Regions from separate parts of the Hymenobacter sp. B1770 genome, predicted to be linked through region 1. Evidence: riboswitches for the same ligand, from Rfam matches in the RefSeq annotation. Region 1 holds a riboswitch; each other region holds the start of a gene.
What was found. Region 1 has a riboswitch for S-adenosylmethionine ahead of ACP7AJ_RS08665 (phosphoadenylyl-sulfate reductase). Riboswitches for the same ligand answer to the same signal wherever they lie in the genome.
Positions count from the first base shown of each region.

Region 2: another riboswitch for S-adenosylmethionine. It lies ahead of metH (methionine synthase); the one in region 1 lies ahead of ACP7AJ_RS08665 (phosphoadenylyl-sulfate reductase).
Region 3: another riboswitch for S-adenosylmethionine. It lies ahead of ACP7AJ_RS10120 (ATP-grasp domain-containing protein); the one in region 1 lies ahead of ACP7AJ_RS08665 (phosphoadenylyl-sulfate reductase).

Region 1 is NZ_JAFCUF010000003.1:421,553-431,344, reverse strand. It holds gene ACP7AJ_RS08680 (efflux RND transporter periplasmic adaptor subunit) at 1-943, shown strand, start outside; gene ACP7AJ_RS08675 (efflux RND transporter permease subunit) at 1,007-4,180, shown strand; gene ACP7AJ_RS08670 (TolC family protein) at 4,396-5,841, shown strand; SAM riboswitch class I at 6,271-6,362, shown strand; gene ACP7AJ_RS08665 (phosphoadenylyl-sulfate reductase) at 6,650-7,408, shown strand; gene cysD (sulfate adenylyltransferase subunit CysD) at 7,473-8,384, shown strand; gene ACP7AJ_RS08655 (sulfate adenylyltransferase subunit 1) at 8,434-9,723, shown strand.
Region 2 is NZ_JAFCUF010000005.1:269,157-278,948, reverse strand. It holds gene ACP7AJ_RS12455 (porin family protein) at 1-125, opposite strand, end outside; gene ACP7AJ_RS12450 (NTP transferase domain-containing protein) at 411-1,547, opposite strand; gene moaC (cyclic pyranopterin monophosphate synthase MoaC) at 1,619-2,110, opposite strand; gene ACP7AJ_RS12440 (molybdopterin molybdotransferase MoeA) at 2,309-3,532, shown strand; gene ACP7AJ_RS12435 (NADP-dependent oxidoreductase) at 3,624-4,562, opposite strand; SAM riboswitch class I at 4,781-4,888, shown strand; gene metH (methionine synthase) at 4,961-8,653, shown strand; gene metF (methylenetetrahydrofolate reductase [NAD(P)H]) at 8,737-9,693, shown strand.
Region 3 is NZ_JAFCUF010000004.1:202,109-211,900, reverse strand. It holds gene ACP7AJ_RS10130 (M1 family metallopeptidase) at 1-883, opposite strand, end outside; gene ACP7AJ_RS10125 (TonB-dependent receptor plug domain-containing protein) at 1,028-3,007, shown strand; SAM riboswitch class I at 3,152-3,244, shown strand; gene ACP7AJ_RS10120 (ATP-grasp domain-containing protein) at 3,722-4,717, shown strand; gene ACP7AJ_RS10115 (LLM class flavin-dependent oxidoreductase) at 4,897-5,916, shown strand; gene ACP7AJ_RS10110 (hypothetical protein) at 5,978-6,691, opposite strand; gene ACP7AJ_RS10105 (amino acid permease) at 7,004-8,473, shown strand; gene ACP7AJ_RS10100 (YsnF/AvaK domain-containing protein) at 8,553-9,464, opposite strand; gene ACP7AJ_RS10095 (YsnF/AvaK domain-containing protein) at 9,578-9,792, opposite strand, start outside.

The DNA of each region.
Region 1 (9,792 bases):
GGTGCCGGGTTTTTTGGAGCAGATTTACGTGGACGAAGGCCAGGCCGTGCGCAAGGGGCAGCCGCTGTTCCGCATTAACGACGTGGAGTACAAGACCCGCTTCTCGCGCACCCGGGCGGCGCTGAGTGCGGCCAGGGCGCAGGCGCAGGTGGCCAAGCTGGAGCTGGACCGGGTAAAGATGCTGACCGATAAAAATATTATCACCAAAAGCGAGCTCAACGTAGCCCAGGCCAAGCTGCGGGCTGCGCAGTCGCGCGTCGAAGAAGCCCGCTCCATGGCGAGCAACGCTTCCCTGCAAGTTAGCTACACCCTGATTCGGGCACCCTTCGATGGCGTGGTGAATCGCGAGCCCCTGAAGGTGGGCAGCCTGGTCGACAACGGCACCCTGCTCACCACGGTCTCAGACACGCGGCAGCTCTATGCCTACTTCAACGTGTCGGAAATGGAGTACTTGGAGTACACCAAAACCCGGCGCCAGTCCGCTGTCAACGACGACCTGGAAGACGACGTGGTGCGGCTGGTGCTGGTAGATGGCACCCTCTACACCCCGCCGGGCAAGATTGAAACCGTGGAAAGCGAGTTCGATGCCAGCACGGGTTCCATTGCCTTCCGGGCCCGTTTCGATAATCCCAAGAAGCTGCTCAAACACGGGGCCACGGGCAAGGTGCGCCTGAGCAACGAAATAGAGAACGCGCTGCTGGTGCCGCAAAAGGCCGTGTTTGAAGTGCAGGACAAGAATTACGTGTATCTGGTGGACCAAAAGGGCGAGGTGAAGCGCAAAAGCTTCGTGCCGCAGGTTCGGGTGTCGGCTTTCTACGTGGTGAAAGAGGGCCTGAAGGCCGGCGACCGGGTGGTATGTGGGGGCATTCAGGACCTGCGCGACGGCACCCGCATCAGCGCCCACCCCGTGACGATGCAGAGCATGCTGGCCGCCGTGCCCTAGCCGCCGCGCCCGCTTTCCGGCCGCGGCGAGGCGCGGCTCTTCCCACCCGCTATTTCGCTTGTCATGTTCGATATATTCATCCGCCGGCCGGTTTTGTCGCTGGTTATTTCGCTGTTTTTCGTGCTGCTGGGGGCACTGGCCTTTTTTACGCTGCCAGTGACGCAGTTCCCGGACATTGCGCCGCCGTCCGTGACGGTGCGGGCCAAGTACAACGGCGCCAACGCCGAGGTGTGCGCCAAGGCCGTGGCCGTTCCGCTGGAGCGCGCCATCAACGGCGTGCCGGGCATGACCTATATCCAGACCGTAACCAGCAACAACGGCACCACGCTCATTACGGTGTATTTCGAGGTGGGGGTAGACCCCGACATCGCCGCCGTGGCCGTGCAAAACCGCGTGTCGACGGTGATTGACGAGCTGCCGCAAGAGGTAATCCGCAACGGCGTGATGACTGAGAAGGAGGTGAACTCCATGCTGATGTACATCAACCTGGTGAGCGACGACCCCGCTGCCGACGAGCAGTTTATCTACAACTTCGCCGACATCAACCTGCTCAACGAGCTCAAGCGCATCAAGGGCGTGGGCCTGGCCGAGCTCATGGGCAACCGCGAATACTCGATGCGCGTGTGGCTCAAGCCCGACCGCATGCTGGCCTACCGCACGTCGGTCGATGAGGTGGTGGCTGCTATTCAACAGCAGAACATTGAGGCTGCCCCCGGCCGCACTGGCGAGAGCGCCGGCCGAGCCCCGCAGGTGCTGCAGTATGTGCTGCGCTACACCGGCAAGCTCGACAAGCCCGAGCAGTACCGCAACATCGTGGTTCGCGCCGACCCCGACGGCTCCGTGCTGCGCCTCCAGGACGTGGCCGATGTGGAGTTTGGCGCCCAAACCTACCGCATGGAGTCCAAGACCAACGGCCGACCCTCGGCTGCCATCCGGCTCAAGCAGCTGCCGGGCTCTAACGCTTCGGAAATCATCGAAAACATCAAAATCCGCATGGCGGAGCTGAAAAAATCCAGCTTCCCGCCCGGCATGAACTACATCGTGAGTTATGACGTGTCGCGCTTCCTCGACGCCAGTATTCACGAAGTGCTGCGCACGCTGGTGGAGGCGTTTTTGCTGGTGTTTGTGGTAGTTTACATCTTCCTGCAGGACTGGCGCTCCACCCTGATTCCGGCCCTGGCTGTGCCGGTGGCCCTCATCGGCACGCTGGCGTTCATGCAGATGCTGGGCTTCAGCATCAACCTGCTCACGCTATTTGCACTGGTGCTGGCCATTGGTATTGTGGTCGATAATGCCATTGTGGTGGTGGAAGCCGTGCACGCCAAGATGCACGAAGAGCACCTTGGGCCGCGGGAAGCCACATTTGCGGCCATGAATGAAATCCGCGGGGCGCTGGTGGCCATCACGCTGGTAATGTCGGCCGTGTTTGTGCCGGTGGCATTTCTGTCGGGGCCGGTAGGCGTGTTCTACCGACAGTTTTCGCTCACGCTGGCCATTTCCATTGTCATTTCGGGTATTAATGCCCTCACGCTCACGCCGGCGCTGTGCGCGCTGCTACTCAAGGAAATTCCAGCTGATGACGAGCGCAAGGGCTGGTTGGGCCGCTTCTTCGCGAGCTTCAACCGCAAGTACGAGGCCTTTGCAGAGCGCTATCAGGGGCTGGTGCGCTGGCTCTCGAGCCGCCGGCTGGTAACGGCGGCGCTGCTGCTCGTTTTCTTTGGCGCTACATGGGGCATCAACCGTGTGCTGCCCTCGGGCTTCATTCCGTCCGAAGACCAGGGTATGGTGTACATCAACGTGACCGCGCCGGCCGGGGCCACGCTGGAACGCACCACTGCGGCCCTCAACGAAGTGCAGCGCATTGCCCAAAAGCTGAAGGCTGTAGAGTCGGTTTCGACCCTGGGCGGCTTCTCGCTGATGAACGACGTGTCGGGCTCCAGCTACGGCATGGGCATGATTAATCTCAAGCCCTGGGACCAGCGCACCGAGTCGGTGCAGGACATCATGACCCAGCTCACGGCCAAAACCCGCCACATCACCGACGCACAGATTCAGTTTTTTACGCCGCCCACCGTGCCGGGCTTCGGCAATGCCGGCGGCTTCGAGATGCAGCTGCTCGACCGCACCGGCCGCGGCGACCTGCAGGAAACCGACCGGGTGGCCCAGCGCTTCCTCACGGCCCTGAACAAGTCGCCGGCCGTAGAGGGCGCCTTCACTGGCTTCGACCCCAAATTTCCGCAGTACCTCATCAAGGTCGATGCTGACCTGGCTGCCAAAAAAGGCGTGAATGTGGCCCAGGCCATGAACACGCTGCAAACCTTCATGGGTGCCAACTACATCTCCAACTTCATCCGCTTCGGGCAGATGTACCGCGTCATGATTCAGGCCGACCCGCGCTACCGCGGCAAGCCCGAGGACGTGCTGACCATGTACGTGAAAAACAGCCGCGGCGAAATGGTGTCCTGCGCCACGTTTATGCGCCTGGAGCGAGTGTACGGCCCCGAGCAGCTCACCCGCTACAACCTCTACAATGCCGCGCAGTTCAACGGCAATGCTGCCCCCGGCTACAGCTCCGGCGACGCCATTCGAGCCGTGGAGCAGGTGGCGGCCAAGGAATTGCCGCGCGGCTACACGTTCGAATGGAGCGGCATGACGCGCGAACAGATTCTGTCCGGCGACCAGGCCATGTACGTCTTCCTGCTGGTGCTGGTGTTTGTGTATCTGCTGCTGGCCGCGCAGTACGAAAGCTTCGTGCTGCCGCTGCCGGTGCTGTTGAGTTTGCCCACCGGCATCTTCGGCTCCTTCCTGTCGCTGAAGCTGCTGGGTCTCGAAAACAACATCTACGCCCAGGTGGCCCTGATTATGCTCATTGGTTTGCTGGGCAAAAACGCCATTCTCATCATCGAGTTTGCCGTGCAGCGCCGCAACGAGGGCGCTTCCGTGCTCGATGCGGCTGTAGAAGGGGCGCGCTCGCGCCTGCGGCCCATTCTAATGACTTCTTTCGCCTTTATCGCGGGCCTGATTCCGCTGTGCGTGGCCAACGGCGCTGGGGCCGTGGGCAATCGGTCCATCGGCACGGCGGCGGCAGGCGGCATGCTCATCGGCACAATATTCGGCGTGGTGCTGATTCCGGGGCTGTACGTGCTGTTTTCAAGTGATAAAAAGAATCCAAAAGAGCCGCTGACGGAGCTGGAGGATGCGCCAGTTGTGGAGGAGAAGGTGGCGACTACGGCTTGACGGAGAACCTCACCCCCCCGGCCCCCGCCGGGCACGGCCCCTCTCCAAAAAAGAGGGGGAGCCTGACGATGAAAATGTGGTTCAAACCATGAGCTACTAAGGTATTTAGAAAGATAACTATGTCCTTGAATAATCTTTTTATCGATGCTGCGCCTTCAAGGCGTCAGGCTCCCCCTCTTTTTTGGAGAGGGGCCGTGCCCGGCAGGGGCCGGGGGGTGAGGTTCCCTCTTGGTGTTCTATTCGCAATTATACTGTTCACCGGCTGCCAGTCCGTAGCCCCGCGTGTCGTCACGCCCCGCTCAACGGCCATCCCTACCACCTTCAGCACCGCCACCCCGGCAACTGCTGATACCCTCACCTTGGCGCAGCTACCTTGGCACCAGTTCTTCGGCGATTCGGCCCTGGTAACCCTCATCGATACGGCCCTGCACGCCAACCCCGACCTACTGGTGGCCGTGCAGCGCGTGGAAATAGCCCGCGCCAGCCTGCTGGCGGCTCAGGGCGCGCTGTTGCCAAGTGCAAGAGTCGGGGCAACCGCCGGCTTCGACCGGTTTGCTGCCTATGCGGCCCAGGGCCAGACCAGTACCAACGACGGCCGGGACCTGCCCAACGGGGTGCCCAACTTCTCCATGGGCTTGCAAAGCAGTTGGGAAATCGACCTGTGGGGCAAACTGCGTAGCCGCCGCCAAGCGGCCTTCGCGCGCGTGCTGGCCAGTGAGCAAGGCCGGCGCCTGGTGCAAACCGCCCTCATCGCCCAGGTGGCCAGCCTCTACTACGAGCTGCTCACCTTCGACAACCAACTGGCCGTACTGGGTAAAAACCGCGCCCTGCAGGAACGCGCCGTCGAAATTGTGAAGCTCCAGAAGCTGGGTGGTCGGGCCACCGAACTGGCCGTGCAGCAGTTCGCGGCCCAGCTGCTGCGCACCCGCAGCCTCGAAATCGAAGCTCGCCAGCGCATCGCCGCCACCGAAAACACTCTTAACCGCCTGTTGGGGCGCTACCCACAGCCCATCCGGCGCGGCCTGCCCTTGACCATGCAGCAGATACCGGTGCAAGTAGCGGCCGGCCTGCCCGCCGCCATGCTCCTGCGCCGCCCCGATGTGCAGCAGGCCGAACTGAACCTGATAGCCTCCCGCGCCGATGTAGCCGCCGCCCGCGCCGCCTTCCTGCCTTCGCTCACGCTGGGCCCGTACCTGGGGCTAAATGCGTACACACCCGCGCTGCTCTTCCAAACGCCCGGCTCGCTGGCTTACGGCCTGCTCGGCGGCCTTTCGGCCCCACTACTCAATCGCAGCCTGTTTCGGGCGGACTACCGCCGCTCGGCCGCGCAGCAGCAGGCCGCTTACTGGAACTACCAAAAGGCTGTGCAAACCGGCTTTGAGGAAGTGAGCACCAACCTGAGCGGCATTGAAAACTACCGCCGCGTGGCTGACCTGCGCCAGCAGGAAGTGGCCGCCCTCACGCGCGCCGTGGATGTATCAAACGACCTCTACCGGGCCAACTACGCCAACTACCTCGAAGTGGTGACGGCCCAGCGCAGCGTGCTCGATGCCGAGCTCATCCTCACCGACACGCGCCGCCAGCAGTTCCTGCTGCTTATCGACCTCTACCGTGCCTTAGGCGGCGGCTGGGACGCCAGCCCCGGAGCAGCAGGGGAGTAAGAGGTCGGCCTAATGGGACTGGTAGGCTCGGTGGGTACACCGGCCTTCTGCCATGAGCACCCACCGAGCTACTTTGCATGGGGCGCCGGTCCGCTTTTTTAACCCTCGCTTTGCCGATGAATCTTGGTGCCACCCGCGCTGCTGTGCCCCAATCGCCAAGTGCCGCTGAGCCCATGGGCAACGCAATCGGGTACATCAAAGACCTCTTCACAAAATGATAACATTGGAGGTATGGCGCCGTTAGCAGCACCTGACCAGCGCTGTACGAGTGCGCTTTCTAAGGCTATTGCGCCACTGCGGGCCGCTCCGGGTACTGGGGCTTTCTCACGTTGTGCCCATCGCAAGGGGGGGCGTGTCGGACGGATATTTTTGGTTAATTAAATTTTTCTTCTATATTTGGCACATCAATTCCTCTAGTTTGAAGGATTGTTTTTATACAGAGGCGTGGAGAGACAGGCTCGACGAAACGCCGGCAACCCCCTGCTAACGCAGAACGGTGCCAACTCCTGACCATATAAAAACAAGTTGCCGTGCGCCATTCCAACCACCTCCGCCTGCTGACCACTTCCGCTCCTGCCCAACAGTCAATGTGTTGTTGCATGTGCTGCCGGGCTATGCGCATGGCCGGGGCAACGGCTGGTTGTTGAAGCACCCTTTTTAACGGTTGTTACCTCTGAGGTAATCCCTTAATGTCGGCGGCTGCATAAGCCACTCTTCTAAGAGCATGGGCATGCCCTGCGAAAGCTGCTGCGAGCCTGCTTTTTAGCCACCTGGTGTCTGCGTGTGCGGCACCGCTCCCTTCATTTTTATGGAAAATCCCCTGGCAGGGCTGGTCGATGACCTGAGCCGCTACTTGGTGGGCCAATCGGTGCCGGAAGCCCTGGCGATGATTGCCGACCACTTCCCCGGCAAAGCCTCCTTCTCGACCTCATTTGGCCTCGAAGACCAAATTCTTACTCACTTCATTTTCACCCACGAGCTGCCCATTCGGGTGTTCACGCTCGACACGGGCCGCAATTTCCAGGAAACCTACTCCACTTGGAACAAAACCCTGCTGCGGTATGGCCGGCCCATTGAGGTGTTTGCGCCTCAGACCGCCGAGCTGGAAGCGCTGGTAAGCCAAAAGGGCCCCAATAGCTTCTACGAAAGCATCGAGAACCGCAAGGAGTGCTGCTACATCCGCAAGATGGAACCGCTGCAGCGCGCTCTGGCCGGCCAAAAGCTGTGGGTGACGGGCATTCGGGCCGAGCAATCGGCCAACCGCCAGCAGATGCACGCGGCCGAGTGGGATGCTGCCCACCAGCTCATCAAAGTGCACCCCTTGTTCGACTGGACCTGGGAGCAGGCCCAGGCTTTTGCCCAGGAGCACGGCATTCCGGTTAGCCCACTGCACCGGCAGGGGTTTGTGAGCATTGGCTGCGCGCCCTGCACCCGCGCCATTCAGCCGGGCGAGGATTTCCGGGCCGGACGCTGGTGGTGGGAAGACCAGGCCGCCAAGGAGTGCGGCCTGCACGCCACCGCCCCACACCAGGGCCTCGACCCGGTGGTGGAGCGAATGCCAGAGTAAGCTGTCCCACTAGTCTCATTTATCCGCGAATGGCTCCGCCGGGGCCCTCCTTCTTTACGCCCTTATGACTACCCTAAACCTTGATTACCTGGACCGCCTCGAAGCCGAAGCCATCCACATTCTGCGCGAAGTAGCTGGCCAGTTTGAGCGCCCCGCGCTGCTTTTTTCGGGCGGCAAAGACTCCATTGCCCTCACGCGCTTAGCCGAAAAGGCCTTCCGCCCCGGCAAGTTTCCTTTTCCGCTCGTGCACATCGACACGGGGCACAACTTTCAGGAAATCATTGATTTCCGCGACTCGCTCGCTGGCAAGCTTGGTGAGCAGCTCATCGTGCGCAAAGTGGAGGATACCATCCGGGAACGGGGCCTGCACGAGCCGGGCGGCAAATACCCCAGCCGCAACCCGCTCCAGACCTACACGCTGCTCGACGTGATTGAGGAGTTTGAGTTTGACGCCTGCATTGGCGGGGCCCGGCGCGACGAGGAGAAGGCCCGTGCCAAGGAGCGGATTTTCTCGGTGCGCGACGAGTTTGGGCAGTGGGACCCGCGCCGCCAGCGCCCCGAGCTGTGGAACATTTACAACGGCCGCATCCAGAAGGGCGAAAACGTGCGCGTGTTCCCCATTTCCAACTGGACCGAGTTGGACGTGTGGAATTACATCCAGCGCGAGAACATTGCCCTGCCCGACATCTACTTCGCCCACGAACGCCGCTGCGTGGTGCTGCCCAGCGGCCAGCTCCTGGGCCTGAGCGAACACCTTAACCTCGACGACACCGACGAAATTGTGAGCCGCCGCGTGCGCTTCCGCACCGTGGGTGATTCCACCTGCACGGCCGCCGTGGAAAGCGAGGCCGCTTCCATCGACGACATTATTCAGGACCTGCTGCTGGCCAAGGTGAGCGAGCGCGGCGCCACGCGGCTCGACGACAACCTCTCCGAAACTGGCATGGAAGACCGCAAGCGCAACGGCTATTTCTAGAAACCCTTTCGGCGGAACCTCACCCCCGGCCCGCACAACTTTATATAAAATGGACTTACTAAGATTTATCACCTGCGGCAGCGTCGACGACGGCAAGAGCACGCTCATCGGGCGCCTGCTCTACGACAGCGACTCCGTGTCGCTGGACGTGCTAGCCACGCTGGAAAAGCGCCGCCACGCCAGCGGCGAGGTCGACTTGGCTTTGCTAACCGACGGCCTAAAAGCCGAGCGCGAACAAGGCATCACCATTGATGTGGCGCACAAATACTTCACCACGCCGCGCCGCAAGTTCATTATCACCGATGCGCCCGGCCACGTGCAGTATACCCGCAACATGGTTACAGGCGCCTCCAACGCCGACTTGGCCATTGTGTTGGTCGATGCCCGGCAGGGCGTCATCGAACAGACTCGCCGCCACACGCTCATTGCCTCGCTGCTGGGCATTCAGCACTTTGTGCTGGCTGTGAACAAAATGGATTTGGTGGGCTACGACGAAGTTATTTTCAACAACATTGTGAGGGACTACCAAGCAGTGGCCGCCCAATTGAAACTGGCGCATGTGGCAGCTATTCCGCTGAGCGCCCTTAACGGCGACAACGTGGTGCGGCGCTCGCGGCACCTGCCCTGGTACGCCGGCCCCAGCCTGCTTGAATACCTCGAAAGCGTGCCCGTGCCGGCCGATGCCAACCCCAACGAGCCACGCTTTCAGGTGCAATACGTTATCCGGCCCCAGACCCCGGAGCTGCCCGATTACCGCGGCTACGCCGGCCGCGTGCAAAGCGGCACATACCGGCCCGGCGATGCCGTGCGCATCTGGCCTTCGGGGGTGGAAACGGTGATTGAGGCCGTGGAAGTAAACCAGCAGAAAGTGGCCGCAGCCACTGCGCCCCAGGGCGTGGTGCTGCGCCTGCGCGACGACGTGGACCTGAGCCGGGGCGATACCATTGTGCCCGTGAGCGCCCACCCGGCCGTGACGCGCGAAGTAGAGGCTACCCTGTGCTGGATGGACGAGCGGCCCCTCAAAGCCGGGCGCAAGCTGCTAGTGCAGCACCACACTGCCGTGCTAAAGGCTTCGGTGACGGCCATTGTGCACAAAACCAACGTGGCCACCTTCGAGAAGGTCGGCACCGACACCGCTCAGCTCAACGACATCGTGCGGGTGCAGCTAAAAACAGCCGGCCCACTCGTGGTCGACGATTACCGCCAGAACCGCGCCACCGGGGCCTTCATCCTCGTCGACGACCAAACGGGCGCCACCCTGGCCGCCGGCCTCATCGAAGGCACCGACCCCGACTACTTCACCACGCCGGTGCCGGCCGAGGCCGCCTTCTCTATTTGATTTCAGTTGGTAGGCAGTCAGATACAAGAGCCCTAACGACTGTCAACAAATAACTAACAGCTAACACCG
Region 2 (9,792 bases), on a different contig from region 1:
ACATTACCGGCCAGGTTAGAGTAGTTGGCACCGGCACGCAAACCCAAACGAACGTCCTGGGCCTGGGCCGAGGAGATGGCCGCCATGGCAAGCAGGGAGGCGACAAAGAATGCAGACTTTTTCATGGGAGTTAAGAGAGTGAATAAGATACTCGGGCCTGCCCCACTCGAAAAGTGTGCCAACCTGCACAGTAATGGAACTTTTAAGCGGCGGCAAGTTGTACGCACGCTCAAAAAAAGACGAATCAGGGCAATACCAAATAGGTTTTCAAAGACTTAGGATATTACGATTTGTTGAGGCAACATCCTTCCTGATTTGGCAGGCTAGCTCGCGGCTCGGGGCATCTGCGTCGGCTGGCCGGGCCAGAGCAGCGGCATTGCGCTGCCCTGGCGTTGGCACGTAGGCTCTCGCTAGCCGGCTTTCAGCTCCTGCGTCGCCGCTTCGCGCTCCTCGGGCGTGTTCACGTTGCGCAGCTCCTCGGGCACGGGCGGAGCCAGCAGCTCGATATCGGAATTAATCAGCGTCTTGCGGGGGCAGGAATACCCAAGTGCCAAAAAGCGCAACAGCTGCCCGTAGCTGCGCGGCTCCCAGATGGTTACGAGCGGCTCGGGAAAGTCATTCCAGGGGCTTTTGAGGGCCGTAGCTGCTCTGGCCGGCTGCCGGTTGGCCACCAGAAACTCCAGCGTGGTGCGCGTAAGGAAGGGCAGGTCGCAGGCCAGCACCAGCCACGCCGCGTTGGGGTCGGCCTGAAAAGCGGATAGCACGCCGCCCAACGGGCCGAGGTTCAGAAAGGTATCGGGCAGGGCTTTCAGGCCGGCGGGCAGGTTGGCGGCTTGGTCGGGACGGACGGACACGCGCACGTCGGGGCAAAACTCGCCGAGCAGCGCAGCGGTGTGCTGGCGCTGGTCGAGGCGGTGGTAGTGCAAGGCACCTTTGTCGGTTTGCATGCGCTCGCTGCGGCCCCCGGCCAGCACTAGGCCGCGCAGCACCGGCGCAGCCCGCAAATACCACTGACGAATGAACGAGGCCACGGCGGCCGTGTCGGCCAGGCGCAGAACGGGCGGCAGCGGGGCCTCGCTCAGGTGCTGGGCCAGCACGGCGGGCAGGTCGGTCTGGCCTTCGGCCAGCAGGATGAGGCGCACGTCGGTGAGGCGGTCAAGCTTTTTGTCGAGCGGTTTGCGCGGGTCCACAATCACGACCTGCTGGCGGGCCCGGAAGTGGTTGCCGTTCACCAGCACCACGCTTTCGTGGGCCAGCAGCTCGGGCTGGGTGAAGCGGTCGAGGGCGCGGGTAAGATTGAGTTGGCGGTAAGTTATTTTATCCACCAGCTCGGCCGAAAGCCCGTTTTCGGACACGTAGGGAGTAGGGCGGCCCGTGGTTTCGGGCGCCGCGTCAGCAGTTGCGGCATCGCCACTGGCGTGGTCGGCATCCACGTAAGCCACGCGCAGAGCGGGTGATAAGTGCGGCAGTAGCTGGGCCACCAAGGCCTGAATATCACCGCAGGGGGCGCCCAGAATGGCTAATTCATGCCGGCCAAACTCTCCCATATCGGGCCGAGCAAGTGCAGCGTGTTTGGTACGTTTTACGCTCGAGATTCTATGACTGTCCATGGCGGAATTTACAAATTTTCGGCACGATGAAAGTCCTGCTTGCCACCGGTTTTTTCCACAAGCTGCACGCTATCGATGGTAATGTCGTGCGAAAAGGCCTTGCACATGTCGTAGATGGTGAGGGCGGCCACGGTGGCGCCGGTTAGGGCTTCCATCTCCACGCCAGTGCGGCCTGTGACTATGGCCGTGCACTCCACGCGCAGGGCGTCGGGGCCGTCGGGCTCGATGGTGACTTTGCAATCATCGAGCCCCAGCGGGTGGCACAGCGGAATGAGCTCCGAGGTACGCTTGGCGCCCATAATGCCCGCCAGGATGGCCGTATGAATAACCGGGCCTTTGTGCGAAGGCATTTCGCCGGCCTGCACGCGGGCCATCAAGTCGGCGCCGAGCACAACGCGGCAGCGGGCGCGAGCCACGCGGCGAGTGGGTGGTTTGGCCCCCACATCGACCATGGTGGGCTGATTGGCGGCGTTGACGTGGGTAAAATTCTTGGTTAGCATAGAGTGTAGAGACGCATATTTGTGCCTAATCGTTGAACGAATAGCTCGTATAACAGCAACTGCGGTCACAAGGGTATTGATAGCTAACTCCTGCCACAGATTGTTTGACAAAAAAGAGCATCAGCAGCAGCTGTGCTTTTGCCTGTCACATCGTTCAGCGAAGACGCAAATATGCGTCTCTACTTTTTTTTGCGCCTTATGCTCACCGTTACCGAAGCCTTTGCCCGCGTGCTCGCCACCGCCTGCCCGCTCCCCCCAGAAACGGTGCCCTTGCCCCAAGCAGCCGGACGCGTCCTAGCTGAAAGCCTCACAGCTGACCGCGATTTTCCGCCCTTTAGTCGGGTGGCCATGGATGGCATCGCTGTGGTGCACGCCGCCTGGGCGGGCGGCCAGACGGAATTCGCCATCGAGCACACCCAATACGCCGGCGCACCGCCCCAGCCTCTGCTCAATGCTCAGGCGGCTGTGGAAGTGATGACCGGCGCGGTGCTGCCGCCCGGCACCGACGTGGTGATTCGCTACGAGGATATTCAGCTGGAAAATAACCGCGCCACCATTCAAATTCCACCGCCCAATGCCCCCGGCGTCAACATTCACCGCCAAGCCGCCGACCGGCGCTTGGGCGATGTGTTACTCGCGCCCGGCACCCGCCTGGGCCCCGCCGAGCTGGCCGTGGCCGCCACCATCGGCGCGGCCGAAATAAGCGTAACCCGCGCCGCCCGAGTGGCCGTCGTAAGCACCGGCGATGAACTGGTGGGCATCAGCGAAACGCCCTTGCCGCACCAGATTCGACGTTCCAACGCCTATGCGCTCCAGGCCTTGTTTGCTCAAGCCGGCGCCGAGGTGGCCCTGTTTCACCTCACCGATGAGCTGGCCTCCTTGCGCCAGGTCCTGGCCAATATTCTGGGCGCCGGCTTTGATGCGGTGGTGCTGAGCGGCGCCGTGAGCAAGGGCCGCGCCGACCACCTGCCTGGCCTGCTGCGCGAGCTGGAAGTGGTCGAAATCTTCCACGAAGTAAACCAGCGCCCTGGCAAGCCCATGTGGTTTGGGGCGCGGGCGGCGGGGCCGGTGGTGTTTGGCCTGCCCGGCAACCCGGTTTCGACCTTTCTGACGGCCTGCCGGTACGTGCGGCCCTGGCTGTGCGCCTGCATGCAGCCCACCGCTGCCGCAAAAACCGGCGCGGCGATTGATGCCCCCGCGCCGGCGGTGCTCACCGTTGACATTGTTTTTAAGCCCCAGCTGGCTCATTTTGTGCCCGTGCGGCTTACAGTGGATGCGGAAGGGCGGCGCCTGGCCACTCCCTTACGAGTAGGTGGCTCTGGAGATTTGGCAGGGCTCGTGGGCGCTACCGCCTTTTTGGAGCTGCCACCGGAGCCAGTGGAGTTTCCGGCAGGCAGCGTTTGGCCGACTTGGTCGCTGTAGCGCCTGCAAATGGGCAGAATCACTGCCGATTTGCAGGCGCTATGTAAATGGAGCAGCGACACGTTTTTTGGCACCAATAAACAGCTGGCTGCTACGGCACAATAACGATTTTGCCCGTGGTGTGGTGCGTGTCAATCTGAGTGAATGCCTCAGCCGTCTGGTCCAGCGAGTATGTCTGGCTCACGTTCACTCTCAGCTTGTCGGCATCGGCTAGTTCGCGCAACGCATCCAGCTGCACGGCGTTGGGCTCGACAAAAACGTAGTGAAACCGGATGCCGGCGTCCAGTCCCTGGCCGTTGTGCAGAATGGAAACCAGGGCACCGCCCGGCTTCAGCGCCGATAAACTCTGCGTGAGCGTTTCGCCGCTGATGCAATCATAAATCAGGTCTACGCCAGCGGGCACCAACGCTTTCACAGCCTCGCCCACGGCACCTTGCTTGTAATCGACAGTGAAATCAGCACCCAGCTCTTTCATGTAGGCGAAATTCTTCTCGCTGGCTACCGCTACCACCGTTGCGCCCTGGTGCTTGGCCAGTTGAATGGCGAAGCTACCCACCCCACCTGAGGCGCCTAGGATGAGCACGGTTTGGCCGGCTTGCAGCTGGCCAGCATCAAACAACGACTGGTAGGCCGTGAGACCGGCCAGCGGAATACCAGCCGCCTGCTCCCAGCTCAGGCTGCTGGGGCGCCGCGCCAGGTAGCTTTCGGGCAGCACCAGGTATTCGGCAAAGGTGCCGTGCTGTACTGTGGGGCGGCGGGCGTAGGCATATACTTCATCGCCCACGGCAAAGCGGCGGGCGCTGTGGCCCCTCTCTTCTACCACGCCGGCTACGTCCCAACCCGGAACCAGGGGGAATTCATAGGGAAGTATTTGCTGCAGATACCCGGCCCGAATTGCCGAGTCGACAGGGTTGACACCGGCTGCTTTTACCCGTACCAGTACTTCTCCCTCTCTTACCTCGGGAACGTCGAGGTTATTTATCTGGATTTTATCCACTCCGCCAAACTCTGTATAGAAGGCAGCTTTCATTTGTTTTACCATGGTTGGTATTGCTTCAACCTTGTTTACAAAAAACCAAAAAAGAACGTCATGCTGCGCTACGTTCTATACGCGTTGCATGACTGCTGAATACTTTATTCAGGGACAAACCCTTGTATAGGCAAGCTTGTACTAAACTGCTATCGGGCCCTTAGGTTGCGAAGGTGCACCATGCGAATTCGCGGAAGCGGCTGTATCTTCGTCCTACGCTGCTATCCAGAAAGACCGAGGGACCGGGCCCGATGACGTCTTGGCAACCTACCTAGAGTAGGTGCCAACTCCCGTTTCACCTCCTTTTGGGTGAAAGAAGATGACAGCCGGAACCGAACAGCACTGTTCGGGTTTCTTTCTGGATACGCGCTACTTGCCCGTTACTCAATCCGAAAGAAATGCCCACTGCCATCCTTGCCGCTCCTTCTCCTCTTCCCGACCTGCTCCGCCAGCGCCTGCTGATTCTCGACGGCGCCATGGGCACCATGATACAGCGCCACCCGCTGACCGAGGAAGACTTTCGCGGTACCCGGTTCGCTGACCACCCCAAGCCGCTGCGGGGCAACAACGACCTGCTCAGCCTCACGCGGCCGGACATCATTAAGGGCATCCACGCCGAGTACTTCGCCGCCGGGGCCGACATGGTGGAAACCAATACCTTCTCGGGTACCACCATCGCGCAGGCAGACTACGGGCTGGAGCACGTGGTATATGAGTTGAACTACGAGTCGGCGCGCTTGGCGCGTGAAGCGGCTGACGAGTACTCTACCCCCGATAAGCCGCGCTTTGTGGCCGGCGCCGTGGGCCCCACCAACCGCACCGCATCGCTCTCGCCCGACGTGAACCGCCCCGGTTTCCGCGCCGTGACCTTCGACGAATTGGCCACCGCCTACCTGGAGCAAGTGCGTGGCCTTGTGGACGGCGGCGTGGACACGCTGCTCATCGAAACCATCTTCGACACGCTGAACGCCAAGGCGGCACTTTATGCCGTGCAGAAGTTTTTCGACGAAGGCGGCCGCCAGGTGCCGCTCATGATTTCCGGCACCATCACCGATGCCTCGGGCCGCACGCTGTCGGGCCAGACGGTGGAAGCCTTCTGGAACTCCATCAGCCACCTGCCACTGCTGAGCGTGGGCCTGAACTGCGCCCTCGGCGCCAACCAGCTCAAACAGTACGTGGAAGAGCTCAGCCGCATTTCCGACGTGCACATTTCGGCTTACCCTAATGCCGGTTTGCCCAATGCGTTTGGCGGCTACGATGAGTCGGCGCAGGAATTTGCGGCGTTGGTCGAAGATTATTTGAAGGACGGCATTGTGACGGTGGTAGGCGGCTGTTGTGGTACCACGCCCCAGCACATTGCCGAGCTCAGCAAGCTGGCCGAGCGGTACCAGCCGCGCCCACTGCCAACCGAAATTCCGCGGGCCACGCACCTGAGCGGCTTGGAGCCCTTTGCCATCAAGCCCGAAAGCTTGTTTGTAAACGTGGGCGAGCGCTGCAACGTGACCGGCTCCCGTGCCTTCGCCCGGCTCATCCGCACCGGTGCCTACGAGGAAGCACTGGCCGTGGCCCGCGTGCAAGTGGAGGAAGGCGCCCAGGTACTCGACATCAACATGGACGAAGGCATGCTCGACTCTGAGCAGGCCATGACCACTTTCCTGCACCTCATTGCCTCGGAGCCCGATATTTCGCGGGTGCCGCTGATGATAGACTCCTCAAAATGGAGCGTGCTGGAAGCGGGCCTGAAGTGCGTGCAGGGCAAAAGCATTGTCAATTCCATCTCGCTGAAAGAAGGGCCGGAGGTGTTTTTGCAGCGGGCCCGCACGGTGCGCCAGTACGGCGCGGCCATGGTGGTGATGGCCTTCGACGAGGACGGCCAGGCCGACACGCTCGAGCGCCGCAAGGAAATCTGCCAGCGCAGCTATGACCTGCTGATGAGCATCGACTTTCCGGCCACGGACATCATTTTTGACCCCAACATCCTCATCGTCGGTACCGGCATGGAGGAGCACCGCAACTACGCCATCGACTTTATTGAGTCGGTGCGCTGGATTAAGCAGAATCTGCCCGGCGCGCTCACCAGCGGCGGCGTGTCGAACATTTCGTTCTCCTTCCGCGGCAACGACGTGGTGCGCGAGGCTATGCACGCGGCCTTTCTGTACCACGCCATCCAAGCGGGGCTGGACATGGGCATTGTGAACCCCAACCAGCTCGCGGTATACGACGAAGTGCCCAAAGACCTGCTGGAGTTGGTAGAAGACGTGCTCCTCAACCGCCGCCCAGATGCTACCGAGCGCCTGCTGGAATTTGCCGAAACCGTGAAGCAAAAAGGCAAGGTGGAAGTAGTGGCCGACGCCTGGCGCAGCCTGCCCGTGCAGGAGCGACTGTCGCACGCGCTGGTAAAAGGCATCACTGAATTTATTGACGAAGACACTGAAGCCGCCCGCCAGGAGCTGGACCGCCCGCTGGATGTGATTGAAGGCCCGCTGATGGCCGGCATGAACGTGGTGGGCGACCTGTTTGGTGCCGGCAAAATGTTTCTGCCGCAGGTGGTGAAATCTGCCCGCGTGATGAAGAAAGCCGTGGCTTACCTCGAGCCCTACCTGTTGGCTGACAAGCGCGGCGCCGACCGACAGACCGCCGGCAAAATCCTGATGGCGACGGTGAAAGGCGACGTGCACGACATCGGCAAAAACATTGTGGGCGTGGTGTTGGCCTGCAACAACTTCGACATTGTGGACCTCGGCGTGATGGTGCCGCTCGAAAAGATTCTCGACGAAGCCCAAGCTCAGAACGTGGACGTTATCGGCCTCTCCGGCCTCATCACGCCCTCGCTCGATGAGATGGTGTATGTAGCCCAGGCCATGGAAAAGCGTGGCATGAAAGTACCCCTGCTTATTGGTGGCGCCACCACCTCGCGCCTGCACACGGCCGTGAAAATTGCCCCGGCCTACAGCGGGGCCGTGGTGCACGTCAACGACGCCTCGCGCAGCGTGGGCGTAGCCGCCGGCCTGCTCGGCTCGGGCGAGGCCGCTTACGCTGAAACGGTGGCGGCCGACTACGCCGCCCTGCGCGCCGACTACGCCAGCCGCCAGCGCGACAAAAACTACCTCACCATCGAGGCTGCCCGCGAAAACGGGTTCAAAGCCGACTGGGCCACCACGCCCATCACCAAGCCCACCTTCCTGGGCACCAAACTGCTGGAAGATTACGACCTCGCCGAGCTGGCCGAGTACATCGACTGGACGCCCTTCTTCCACACTTGGGAATTGAAAGGCCGCTACCCTCGCATTCTTACCGACGAGAACTTGGGCGAAGCCGCTACCAAGCTGTTCGAAGACGCCCAGGCCATGCTCAAGCGTATCATCGACGAGAAACTGCTCACGGCCCGCGCCGTGCTGGGCTTCTGGCCGGCCAACACCGTGGGCCACGACACCATCGAAATCTACGCCGACGACCACCGCGACACCGTAGCCACTGAGTTTTACACGCTGCGGCAGCAAGGCGAGAAAGGGCCCGGCATCCGCAACATTGCTTTCTCCGACTTCCTGGCGCCGAAGGACTCCGGCCGGGCTGACTACATGGGCGGGTTTGCCGTCACGGCCGGCATCGGCATCGAGAAGCTGCTGGAGAAATTTGAAGCCGACCACGACGACTATTCCAGCATCATGGTGAAGGCCCTGGCCGACCGCCTGGCTGAGGCCTTTGCCGAGCGCCTACACGAGCGGGTGCGCCGCGAGTTCTGGGGCTATGCGCCCGAAGAGCACCTCACCGGCGACGACCTCATTCAGGAGAAATACCGCGGCGTGCGCCCTGCGCCCGGCTACCCCGGCTGCCCCGACCACACCGAGAAAATTACGCTATTCCAACTGCTGGATGCCGAAGGCAAAACCGGCATCACCCTCACCGAAAACCTGGCCATGTACCCGGCCTCCTCGGTGAGCGGCATGTACTACGCGCACCCCGATGCGCGCTACTTCGGTCTCGGCCGAATTGGCGTGGACCAAGTAGCTGACATTGCCCGACGCAAGGGCGTGGAGTTGCCCGAGCTGGAGCGCTGGCTGATGCCTAATCTCAATTACGAACCGAAGTAGCGCAGACTTTTAGTCCGCGTCTGAATCCCACAGAATATCTGCCTAACGCCCCATGCACGGACTAAAAGTTCGCGCTACTATCCATGAAAGTTACCGAACACCTAACTCGCGCCGACGGCAAAACGCTGTTTTCCTTTGAGGTGCTGCCGCCCAAAAAGGGCGAAAACATCCACACGCTGTTCTCGAACATTGAGCCGCTCATGGAGTTCAAGCCACCCTTCATCGACGTGACCTATCACCGCGAGGAATACGTGTACCGCCAGCATCCCAACGGCCTGCTGGAGAAGAAAACCGTGCGCCGCCGGCCGGGCACGGTGGGCATCTGCGCGGCCATCAAAAACCGTTTCGACGTGGACACCGTGCCCCACCTTATCTGTGGGGGCTTCACGAAAGAGGAAACTGAAAATGCGCTGATTGACCTTCACTTCCTGGGCATCGACTCGGTACTGGCCCTGCGTGGCGACCCCATCAAATCGGAGGGCGTGTTTAAGCCCGAGCCGGACGGCCATGCCTATGCCTGCGACCTCATCGGGCAGGTGGCGAACCTAAACAAGGGCGAATACCTCGACCAGGAACAGGACGACGTGTGGGCCACCAACTTCTGCATTGGTACAGCCGGCTACCCCGAAAAGCACTTCGAGGCGCCCAACTACAATGCCGACATCCGCTACCTCCGCCACAAGGTGGACCGTGGGGCCGACTACATCGTGACCCAGATGTTCTTCGACAACGAGGAGTTTTTTCGCTTCGAAAAGCTGTGCCGTGCGGCGGGCATCAACGTGCCCATCATTCCAGGCCTCAAGCCGCTGACTACTAAGTCGCAGCTCACCATGCTGCCGCGCGCCTTCTACCTCAATCTACCCGAAGCCTTGGTAGAGGCAGTGAGCCAATGCCGCGACAACGATGCCGTGCGCACCGTGGGCATTGAGTGGTGCCTGAACCAAAGCCGCGAGCTTATGGCCTACGGCGTGCCCTGCCTGCACTACTATTCCATGGGTAAGTCGGAGAGCATCCGGCGGGTGGCCAAAGAGCTGTTTTAGTCAGTTAATAGTTATCAATTAGCCTTTAATACTCGTAGAGTAGGTCATGCGCACACAGTATTTATGCTGTGTGCTAATGCTTTATTAACCCAGGTGTTA
Region 3 (9,792 bases), on a different contig from region 1:
TATTCCAGGGGTATTCCACGCCCAAGCGGTTGGAGTAGAATTCCAGCATGTCGTTGGTGTTGCCGAAAATCTGCTTGGCGTAGGGCGCGTACTTAGGTTCGAGGTAGTAGCTCACTTCCTTGCCGCGCCACGGTGTGTCTTTGTATATTTTGAAGTCGCCTACGGCCATCATAAACAGGTAGGGGGCGTGGGGTAGGTCCATTTTCCAGGTGTCGGTGCGCAGGCCGGGGCCGGCGGGCGTCTGGCTCACCAGCGCGCCGTTGGAGAGCGTGACGTACTTGGCGGGCACCGTCATGCTGATTTCCTGGGTGGTTTTCTGGTTGGGCCGGTCAATGGTTGGGAACCAGGCCGAGGAGCCTTCGGTCTCGCCCTGCGTCCAGATTTGCACCGGCTTACCCGCCACGGCGCTGTCAGGGTTCACAAAGTACAGGCCCTTGGCGTCGGTGATGGCGGCGCTGCCCTGCACCTTCAGCTCGTCGGGCTTGGAAGTGTAGTCGATGTAGATGACGTATTCTTCGCCCGGCTTAAAGGTTTTGCCGAGGTTGATGCGCAGGTTGGCGCCGTCGGTGTAGGTGTATTTAAGGGGTTGTTGCTTGTCGCCGTTCATCAGAGCCACGGCATTAATGTCCATGCCTTTGGCATCGAGCCGTAGGGTGTCGGTGGGGTAGGCGTGGGGCTTTAGCGTAATCCAGGTTTTGCCGTAGAGGTAGCGCTTGGCATAGTCAAAACGCACGTCGAGCTTGGTGTGCACCAGGGCATTGACTTTGGTGGCAGAGGCGCGGTAGGGCAATTCGGCCCGGGGAGCAGGGGAGGCGGGTGCCTGCGCCAGGGCCGGAGTGGCGGCCACGAGGCCCAGGAGGCCCAACGCAAAAAGGTGCTTCATGAAAACGAGATGGAGGTGGTGGGTTGCGCGAAGGACCAAGCCGTGAAGGGAGCGTTCCCATCGCAGCTACGAAAGTAGGGAAACTGAGCCAGCAGCGCGAACACTCATTCCCGCCCGTAAGTTTGTGGCCTCATCTATCCCACCATGATGCTTTGTTTACGCCTGACTGTACCGATTGCCGCCCTTTCATTTTCGCTTAATGTTCTGGCCCAGACTCCGGCCGACAGCAGCCGCAGCCTGCACGAGGTAACCGTGTATGGCACCCGCCTCGACCAAGTAGCTGGCCAGACCGGCCGCTACGTAACGGTGGTGCCCGGCCGCACCCTGAGCCAGTACCCAGTGGCCTCGCTCGATGATTTGCTGCGTTTGCTACCGGCCATCGAAATGCAAAGCCGGGGCAGCTTCGGCACCCAGGCCGACATTACCCTGCGCGGCTCCACCTTCAACCAAGTGCTGATTCTATTGGATGGCATGCGGTTGAATGACCCACTCACAGGCCACTTCGCGGGCTACCTGCCCATCACGCCGGCCGAGATTGAGCAGATTGAAGTGGTGCGCGGCCCCGGTGCGGCCCTCTACGGACCCGATGCTGTGGGCGGCTTCGTCAATATTGTCACCAAAACCTTTGCTGCCACCCACCGGCCCGATAGCATGGAATTGGGCGGCACATTTATGGCCGGCGAGTACGGTTTAAAATCCACCAACGCTGGCTTTTACGGCCAGGACAATGGCCTGCGCCTGGCGGGCGGCATCCTCAACAACTCAGCCAGCGGCCAACCGCTGAACCTGCCCGGCGGCCTGCGCAACGATTTTAAGCTGAATACTTATTCCCTTTCGGCCGCTTACGAGGTCAGCAGCAAGCTCAGCGCCGCCGCCCGCGCCAGCTTTGACCGGCGCGACTACAACGCCCAGAACTTCTACACGACCAACGCCGGCGACCGCGCCCGCGAAACCACCGCCCGCGACTGGTACCAGGGGCAGCTGCGCTACGACTGGAACTCCCGCGCCCGCACCGAACTGCAATTGGTGGGCACCACCAGCACCGATTACTACGTGTACACGCCCACCTCAGCCGCCAGCGACCACCTCATGCGCTACCTCAACGTGCAGGGCCAGCACCAGCTGCGCTTCTCGGAGAAAGTGCAGCTGACTTTGGGCGGCCAAGCCGACCGCCGCCGCGTGCGCAGCAACGACCGCGGCAACCACGCCGTGTGGCACCAGGGCGTTTTTGCCGTGGCCGGCCTAAGCCCCACTGCCACCCTGAACCTGACCGCCGCCCTGCGCCTCGACCATGACCAAGCGTACGGTACCGAGGTGCTGCCCCAACTTACCGCCAGCCAGCAGCTGGGCGAGAAGCTGACGGCCCGCGCCGCAGTGGGCCGGGCCATCAGGGCCGCCAACTTCACCGAGCAATACAACTCGGCCATCCGGCCCGGCACGGTACCCGGCGGCTTCAACGTGGGCAACCCCGCCCTAGATGCCGAGCGCACCTGGAGCTACGAGGGCGGCCTGGATTATGTAATCGGACCGGTGCTCACCCTGCGCGCCACGTACTTTAACCGCTACGGCCGCAACCTGATTGACTACGTGGCTACCCCCGGCAGCGTAGTGCAGGCCAGCACCGGATTCACCAATCTGAACCTAGCTGCCACCTACCGCTTCGCCCAAAACTTGTTTGCCGTAACAACGCAGGGCCTGGAATTGGAAGCCAGCACCCGGGCCCAGCTAAGCACTGGCCTACGTCTGGACGGCAGTGTAGGCTACACCTATACCCACCTCGACGTGGACGGGGACATCGTATCGCAGTACCTGAGCAACGTAGCCAAGCAGCTCGTAAGCGGCAATGTGAGCCTGGTGCACCGCCGCTTCATGGCCAGTGTGGGTGGCGTATACAAGCAGCGCGCCGCCCAGCAAACAATTCCCAGCCTCACCGTGAACGATGCAGTGCTCACGCCTAGCTACGGAGTTATCAATAGCCGCCTCGAGGTGGCCCTACTACCCGGGCGACTATGGGTGTTAGGTCAGGCTCAGAACCTGTTCAACGCAAAATACTCGGACCTGCTGGGCGCCCAGATGCCCGGCCGCTGGCTGATGGGCGGCGTGCGCGTAGCACTTAGCAAATAGAGCAGAAGCCCCAGAGCAGCTGGTGTTTGCTGGCATTGGCGTAGGCCAAAACCTGAGCTATAAACAAAGTGAAGCCCCCGGTTTGGAACAAATCGGGGGCTTCGCTGTATCTTTGCAGTATCAATTCTTTCTCCCAAAGGATTGTTTTTATACAGAGGCGCTGAGAGACAGGCTCGATGAAGCGTCGGCAACCATCCGCAACCGCGGGCAAGGTGCCAATTCCTGACCATATAAAAACAAGTTGCCGTGGACGCTGCCAACAACCTCCCCAATCCCATTGCCGATTTTACTGCCTCCCCCGCTGTCATGCGTTGGGCTGGCGTGGGCTGTTGTTGCTGTTGTTGTCTGGCTTAGCCTGTCCCGAATGGTTTTTCGCGGGTAGGTAGGCAGTAGCCGAGGCTTGGCGCCTCTGCATGCCAGCGTTTTTGCGGCTGCCTGTAGGCTTCCGCATCCCCACTTTCCGGGTTGCTGCTGGCTGTCGCTTTTCGGCGCGCAGCGGGCATTGTGCTTAAAGGCACTGCTTTGGCAACAACCATCTCATGTGAAAACGTAAGCCAAGCAGCCATTTCGCTAAAATCTGGGAAGGACCAACGCTGCCGACTGCCTGCTCATTAGGCCACCCCCAGTTTTCTGTATTCGTGGCCGCAGTGCAGAGCCCACTGGCCGGCCTTCTCACACCACCGTCTTATTTATTTACAACCCAAGTTTCTGATTATGTCGCTGACTCAAAAGCCCATTGGTATCTATTTCGAGCACCCCGAATGGTTTAAGCCCCTGTTTGCGGAGCTGGAACGCCGCGGGCTGCCCTATGAGAAGATTGACGCCGCCCACCACTTATTCAACCCCGCGGAAAAGGAAAGCCGCTACAGCTTAGTGGTGAACCGCATGAGCTCTTCGGCTTACCTGCGCGGCAACGGGCAGGGCATTTTTCACACCGCCGGCTTCGCCACTCACCTCGAGCGCATCGGCACGCGTATCATCAACGGCTCGGCGGCTACGGCCATCGAAACCAACAAGGCCCGCCAGCTTTCCCTGTTTGAGTCGCTGGGGCTGAAATACCCGAAGTCGTTTGTGATTAACCATGCTTCCCGGGCAGTGGACGCGGCCAAGGAGTTGCGCTTTCCTATTGTGGTGAAGGTGAACATCGGCGGCAGCGGTGCGGGCATCATTCGCTTCGATACGCCCGAGGGCCTACAGGCCGCTGTGGACGCCAACCAGATTGACCTCGGCATTGACCAGACCGCGCTGGTACAGGAATACGTGACGCCCCGCGGCGGCAACATTCACCGCGTCGAAATGCTGGACGGCAAGTTTCTCTACGCCATGAAGGTGTTCACCACCGGCGAGAGCTTCAACCTGTGCCCCGCCGAAATCTGCCAGATTCCCGAGGAGCAGTCGGCCGAATTTTGCCTGACCGAAGCGCCTAAAAAAGGCATTCAGGTGGAGGCCTTCACGCCTCCGGCCGAAGTGATTGCCGCCGTGGAAGGCATCGTGGCTGCCGCCAAAATCGACGTCGGTGGCATCGAATACCTCATCGATGACCGCACCGGCGACGTGCTGTTTTACGACATTAACGCCCTGTCAAACTTCGTGGCCGATGCCGTGAACGTGGTTGGTTTCGACCCCTACGCCCGCTTCGTCGATTACCTGGAAACGCAGCTTCCAAAAGGCGCTGAGGCAGCGGTACCAACGGAATTAGCCACTGCTTAGCTTATTATCAAACGAGGCCATTTGTCATCCTGAGCGGAGCGAAGGACCTTATCACCGAAGAACAACTCACAGTAATCAAACTGTTGCGAGCGTGATAAGGTCCTTCTCTCCGCTCAGGATGACAGACTAAATTAAGGCGTCTCGCTTAAACCGACCGTGGTACTTTAAAACATCAAACTATGAAATTCGGATATTGGATGCCCATTTTTGGGGGCTGGCTTCGCAACATTGAAGACGAGCAGATGCCCACCGACTGGAGCTACGTCAAGCAACTGGCGCAGCGCAGTGAAGCCCTCGGCTACGACCTCACGCTCATTGCCGAACTGTACCTGAACGATATCAAGGGCACTGAGGCGCCTTCGCTGGAAGCGTGGAGCACCGCTGCCGCCCTGGCCGCCGTCACGGAGCAGCTGGAAATAATGGTGGCCGTGCGGCCCACCTTCCACAACCCCGCGCTATTGGCCAAGCAGGCCGCCAACATCGACCTGATTGCCCCCGGCCGCTTGTCGCTGAACGTGGTATCGTCGTGGTGGCGCGACGAAGCCACCAAGTACGGCTTGCACTTTGAGCAGCACGACGACCGGTACGCCCGCACCCGCGAGTGGCTCGACGTGGTGACCAACGTGTGGAAGCAGGACCATTTCAGCTACGACGGCAAATACTACCAGGTAGCCGACAACATCCTGCAGCCCAAGCCCGCCAAGGCGCCGTTTCTGTATGCAGGCGGTGAGTCGGAAGCGGCCAAAGACCTCATCTCGACCCAGTGTGACGGCTACGTGATGCACGGCGACTCGCCAGAGCAAATCGGGGCGCGCATTGCCGACATGCGCCGCCGCCGCGAGCAAAAAGGCTTGCCCCCCATGAAGTTTGGCGTAGCCGGCTACACGATAGTGCGCAACAGCGAGCAGGACGTGAAAAAAGAGCTTGACCGCATCACCAATGTGAAAGCCTCGGCTGCCGGCTACGACAACTACCAGCAGTGGTTGGCCGGCACCCAGCTCGAACAGCAGGTGTCGCTGCAAGACTACTCAGTATCGAACCGTGGCTTGCGCACCGGCCTCACCGGCACACCCGCCCAAATCCAGGACCGCATCGGAGCTTTTGAAAATGTTGGCGTTGATTTTTTCCTGTTGCAGGCCAGCCCGCAGTTGGAAGAGATGGAGCGCTTTTCAGAGGCTGTGATTCAGGTGCTGGCGTAGCGTAGACGCCATCCCTACGGGGCCGTGCCCGGTAAGGATGGCGTCACTCGGGCGCTGCCGACTACCGGAACGCGTCTTTTACTTTCTCAACGGATTGGTCGAGCAGGTCGCCGCCAATGGTGACGTGGTCGGTGTCGGTGGTGTCGCTTGTGGGCAGCTGGAACTGCAGCACCTCGGCATAAGGCGCGGGACGGTTCATAACGTAGGCCGCGGTCTGTTCAGAGTACTTTTCGCGAGCCTGCTCGGCAGTCATGCGACCTGTTACAATCTCATGCATCATGTTTAAAGCCAATATATTGGCCGCTTCCATGTCGCATCGAGCCGATACTTCGCCCTTGGTGCGCTCCACAATGACGCTGCCATCGAAGCGGGCCAGCTCGGAGGCTTTTTCCGGGGGAACCTGGTAGTCGATGAAATTTTCAACAACGTCGGAGTGAGGCTGCGGGAAGTTGTGCGGCACCTCGTCGCGGTAGCAGATGGTGCGCTTCCAGGGGGCATTGTTATACCAAATCAGACGGCTGGGCAGGGCCTCGTTGGGCAAGCCATATTTTTCAATGGTTTGCTCCGCCGATTTCTTGGCCATGGCTGGCCAGCTTTCGGTGTATGACTTAACCGTTGTGGAATCGACGATGGTGTGCGTGGGCTGCTCGCCCTTCTCACCGACTGTCTGAGTCTTTACGGCGCTCATCATGCCAGTGGCGGCTGTGGCCAACCGTTCGGAGGTAGGCAAGTCACTGGGCTGCATCTGATTGGGGTTGGGCTGGTTGGTGCTCATACAGTGGAGGTTAAGTTGAAGATTATTTAACAAGTAGTTGATATACTGAGCTATAAGTACTTGTGGTTAACCCCAAAAGTTACAGAAGGCAAGTGTGGTTAAACAATTAAGTGTAGTTAAAGATGGCCATGCTGCCTGCCTCGCCCGTTGACAATTCCGCGAATTAATTCGAGCGAAAAACCAGTAACACCGCCCCAATGGCCTGCTCCTTCAGCTACCCAGGGATTCAGAAACGTGAAAGGAATGCCCGCCCTCACCAAATAAATAATCTCACAATCAAAAAAGGAATCGTCTCGGGTCTTTTACCATTACATGCTTAAAAAATCACTGGCGCTGCTTCAATTGGAAGCAGCCGAAACCGGGGCGAATAGCCTCAAAAGAAGTCTCAACGGAGTAAGCCTCATTGCCATTGGCATCGGCGTAATCATCGGGGCGGGCCTGTTTTCGCTCACGGGCATTGCGGCGGCCAACCATACGGGGCCGGCCATTACCATTTCGTTTATCGTGGCGGCCGTGGGCTGCGCCTTCTCCGCCTTGTGCTACGCCGAGTTTGCCTCGCTGGTACCCGTTTCGGGCTCGGCCTATACTTATTCCTACGCAACCATGGGCGAGCTTTTCGCCTGGATTATCGGCTGGGACCTGGTACTTGAATACTCCGTGGGCGCGGCGGCTGTGGCCATTAGCTGGTCGCAGTACCTGATTAAGTTTTTGAGCAAGTTTGATATCAATTTGCCCGCTCAGTTGGTGATGTCGCCCTTTGAGACCGCTAAGCTGGCCGATGGCAGCACCGTATCGGGCTTCGTAAACGTGCCGGCTATGGTCATTGTGCTCACCATGACGGCCATTGTGATGCGCGGTACCAAGGGCTCGGCGTGGTTTAATGCGCTGGTGGTGTTTCTGAAAGTGTCGGTGGTTCTGGTGTTCATCGGGTTGGGCTGGCAATACATCAACCCCATCAATTACCAACCTTACATTCCTACCAATACGGGCACGTTCGGCGAGTTTGGGTTGAGTGGCATTTTGCGCGGAGCCGGCGTGATTTTCTTCGTGTTTATTGGCTTCGACATCGTCGCCACCATGGCCCAGGAAACCAAGAACCCGCAGCGTAACATGCCCATTGGCATTATGGGCTCGCTGCTGATTTGCACGGTGCTGTTCGTGCTGTTCGGGCACGTGCTCACCGGCCTCGCCAACTACACCGAGTTCAAAGACAGCGCCGCGCCAGTGGCCATTGCCATCGAGAAAACGCCCTATGCCTGGCTGACGTCGGCGGTGCTGGTGGCCATTCTCATCGGCTACACCTCGGTTATTCTGGTCGATTTGTTGGGGCAGTCGCGGGTGTTTTTTGCCATGTCGAAAGACGGGCTGCTGCCACCGGTGTTCTCACGCCTGCACCCGCGCCGGAATACGCCTTTTCAGTCCATCGCGCTGCTGGGGGCCTTCATTGCCCTCTTTGCGGGCTTCGTTCCCATTGCCGTGGTGGGCGAAATGACCAGCATCGGCACGCTGCTAGCTTTTGTGATGGTGTGCCTGGGCGTGCTCATCCTGCGCCGCACCGACCCTGATGCGCCGCGCAGCTTCCGCACCCCGTGGGTGCCGGTGGTGCCAATTCTGGGCATTGTAGTGTGCCTCGTCATGATGTTCTCACTGCCCGGCGAAACTTGGCTGCGACTCATTATCTGGCTGGCCATCGGTATGGCCATTTACTACGGCTACGGCAAAAAGCACAGCAAACTGCGCCTGGCACAAGAAGCTGAAAAGCCAACGATACCCGTACCATAAGGCCGACTGCCTGGGTAAGACACAAAAAAAGAGGCGACTGAGTATTCTCAGCCGCCTCTTTTGGGTTTTAACGCTTCGACTAGCGGCCCGTTAGGCCATTGTCGTCGAGGTCAGCGTTATTGCGGCTAGTGCCGCCACGCAGATTAATGTCGGTGTCGCCGATGTGGGTTTGGCCGCCTTGCAGGCGCTCTACCTCTACGTCGGTCTTGCGCACGGTGCTGGTTACGGTTTCGTCGCGCTCGGTCACTTCTTTGCCAATGTTGACCTCGCCGACCACACGGGCTTCTTTGCCCACTACGGCGCGCTCGGCCTGTTCGACTACGCGGATTTCACCTTCTTTGAAGGCGGCAAAATCGGCTTCTGTGGCGGGACGGTTTACGTCGCGGCGCTCAATGTTCACATGCTCTTCGCGCAGGCGGATGTGCTCTTCTACAGGCCGCTCGATGATGCGGCTGCGGATGCGGGCGCCACCGGTTTGCTCCACGCGCTTGCCAACATTCAGGTTTTCTTCGATGATGGGCAGGGCCTGGGTATTACCGGTCTGGGCAGTGGCCGAGTTGGTGTTAGCATCGGCACTGTAGCCGCGGGCGCCAGTCATGCCGTAGCCTTGGCTACTGGCCTGCTCTTGCACGTCGATGGCGCCGTTGTTGTCGAGGACGTCACGGGCACGCTCGGCTTCATCGGCGGTGCTGGCGTGCACGGTCACAACGGAGCGGCCGCTGCGGGCTAAGTTGGTGTAGGCCGAGCGGGTATCGGTGTCGTTGTCGCCGCCGAACAGGTTGCTGAAGAAACGGCTGATGCCGTCTTGAGCATCGTCGGTGCCACGGCCGGTAGCATCGGCAGCGCCTTCTACAGCGGTGCCGCTGGTGTTGCGATAGTCCGAGGCGTCGCGGTTGTTGGTGCTCGTGCCGACGCTGCCCGTTAGGCGTTGGGCATTCTGGGCGTCTTGGGCAGCTACGTCAACGTTGCTGCCTACAAAGCCAGCGGACATAAGATTTTGAACCGCCTGCTGCGCTTCTGAAGCACTATTGAACAAGCCTACTACGGTTTGAGCCATGGTAGTGGGAAATGAAAATGTGGAAAGGAAGGAAAAGGGAAGGAGCTTTAGGAGGCGGGCGTGTTGGTAGCGCCCGGAGGGGGAGTGGCAATGCGCTCGGCGCTTATGGCTTCACGGCGCAGCTCTACTTGGTGCACGGTGTTGGTCGTGACCACCTGCTTGCGCACGTGCACTTCCTCCACCAGCAAAATGCGGGTTGTGACGACTACCTCTTCCCGAAACACCGGGATAATCATCGTGTCGCCTTCGTGCCGCACGGGCG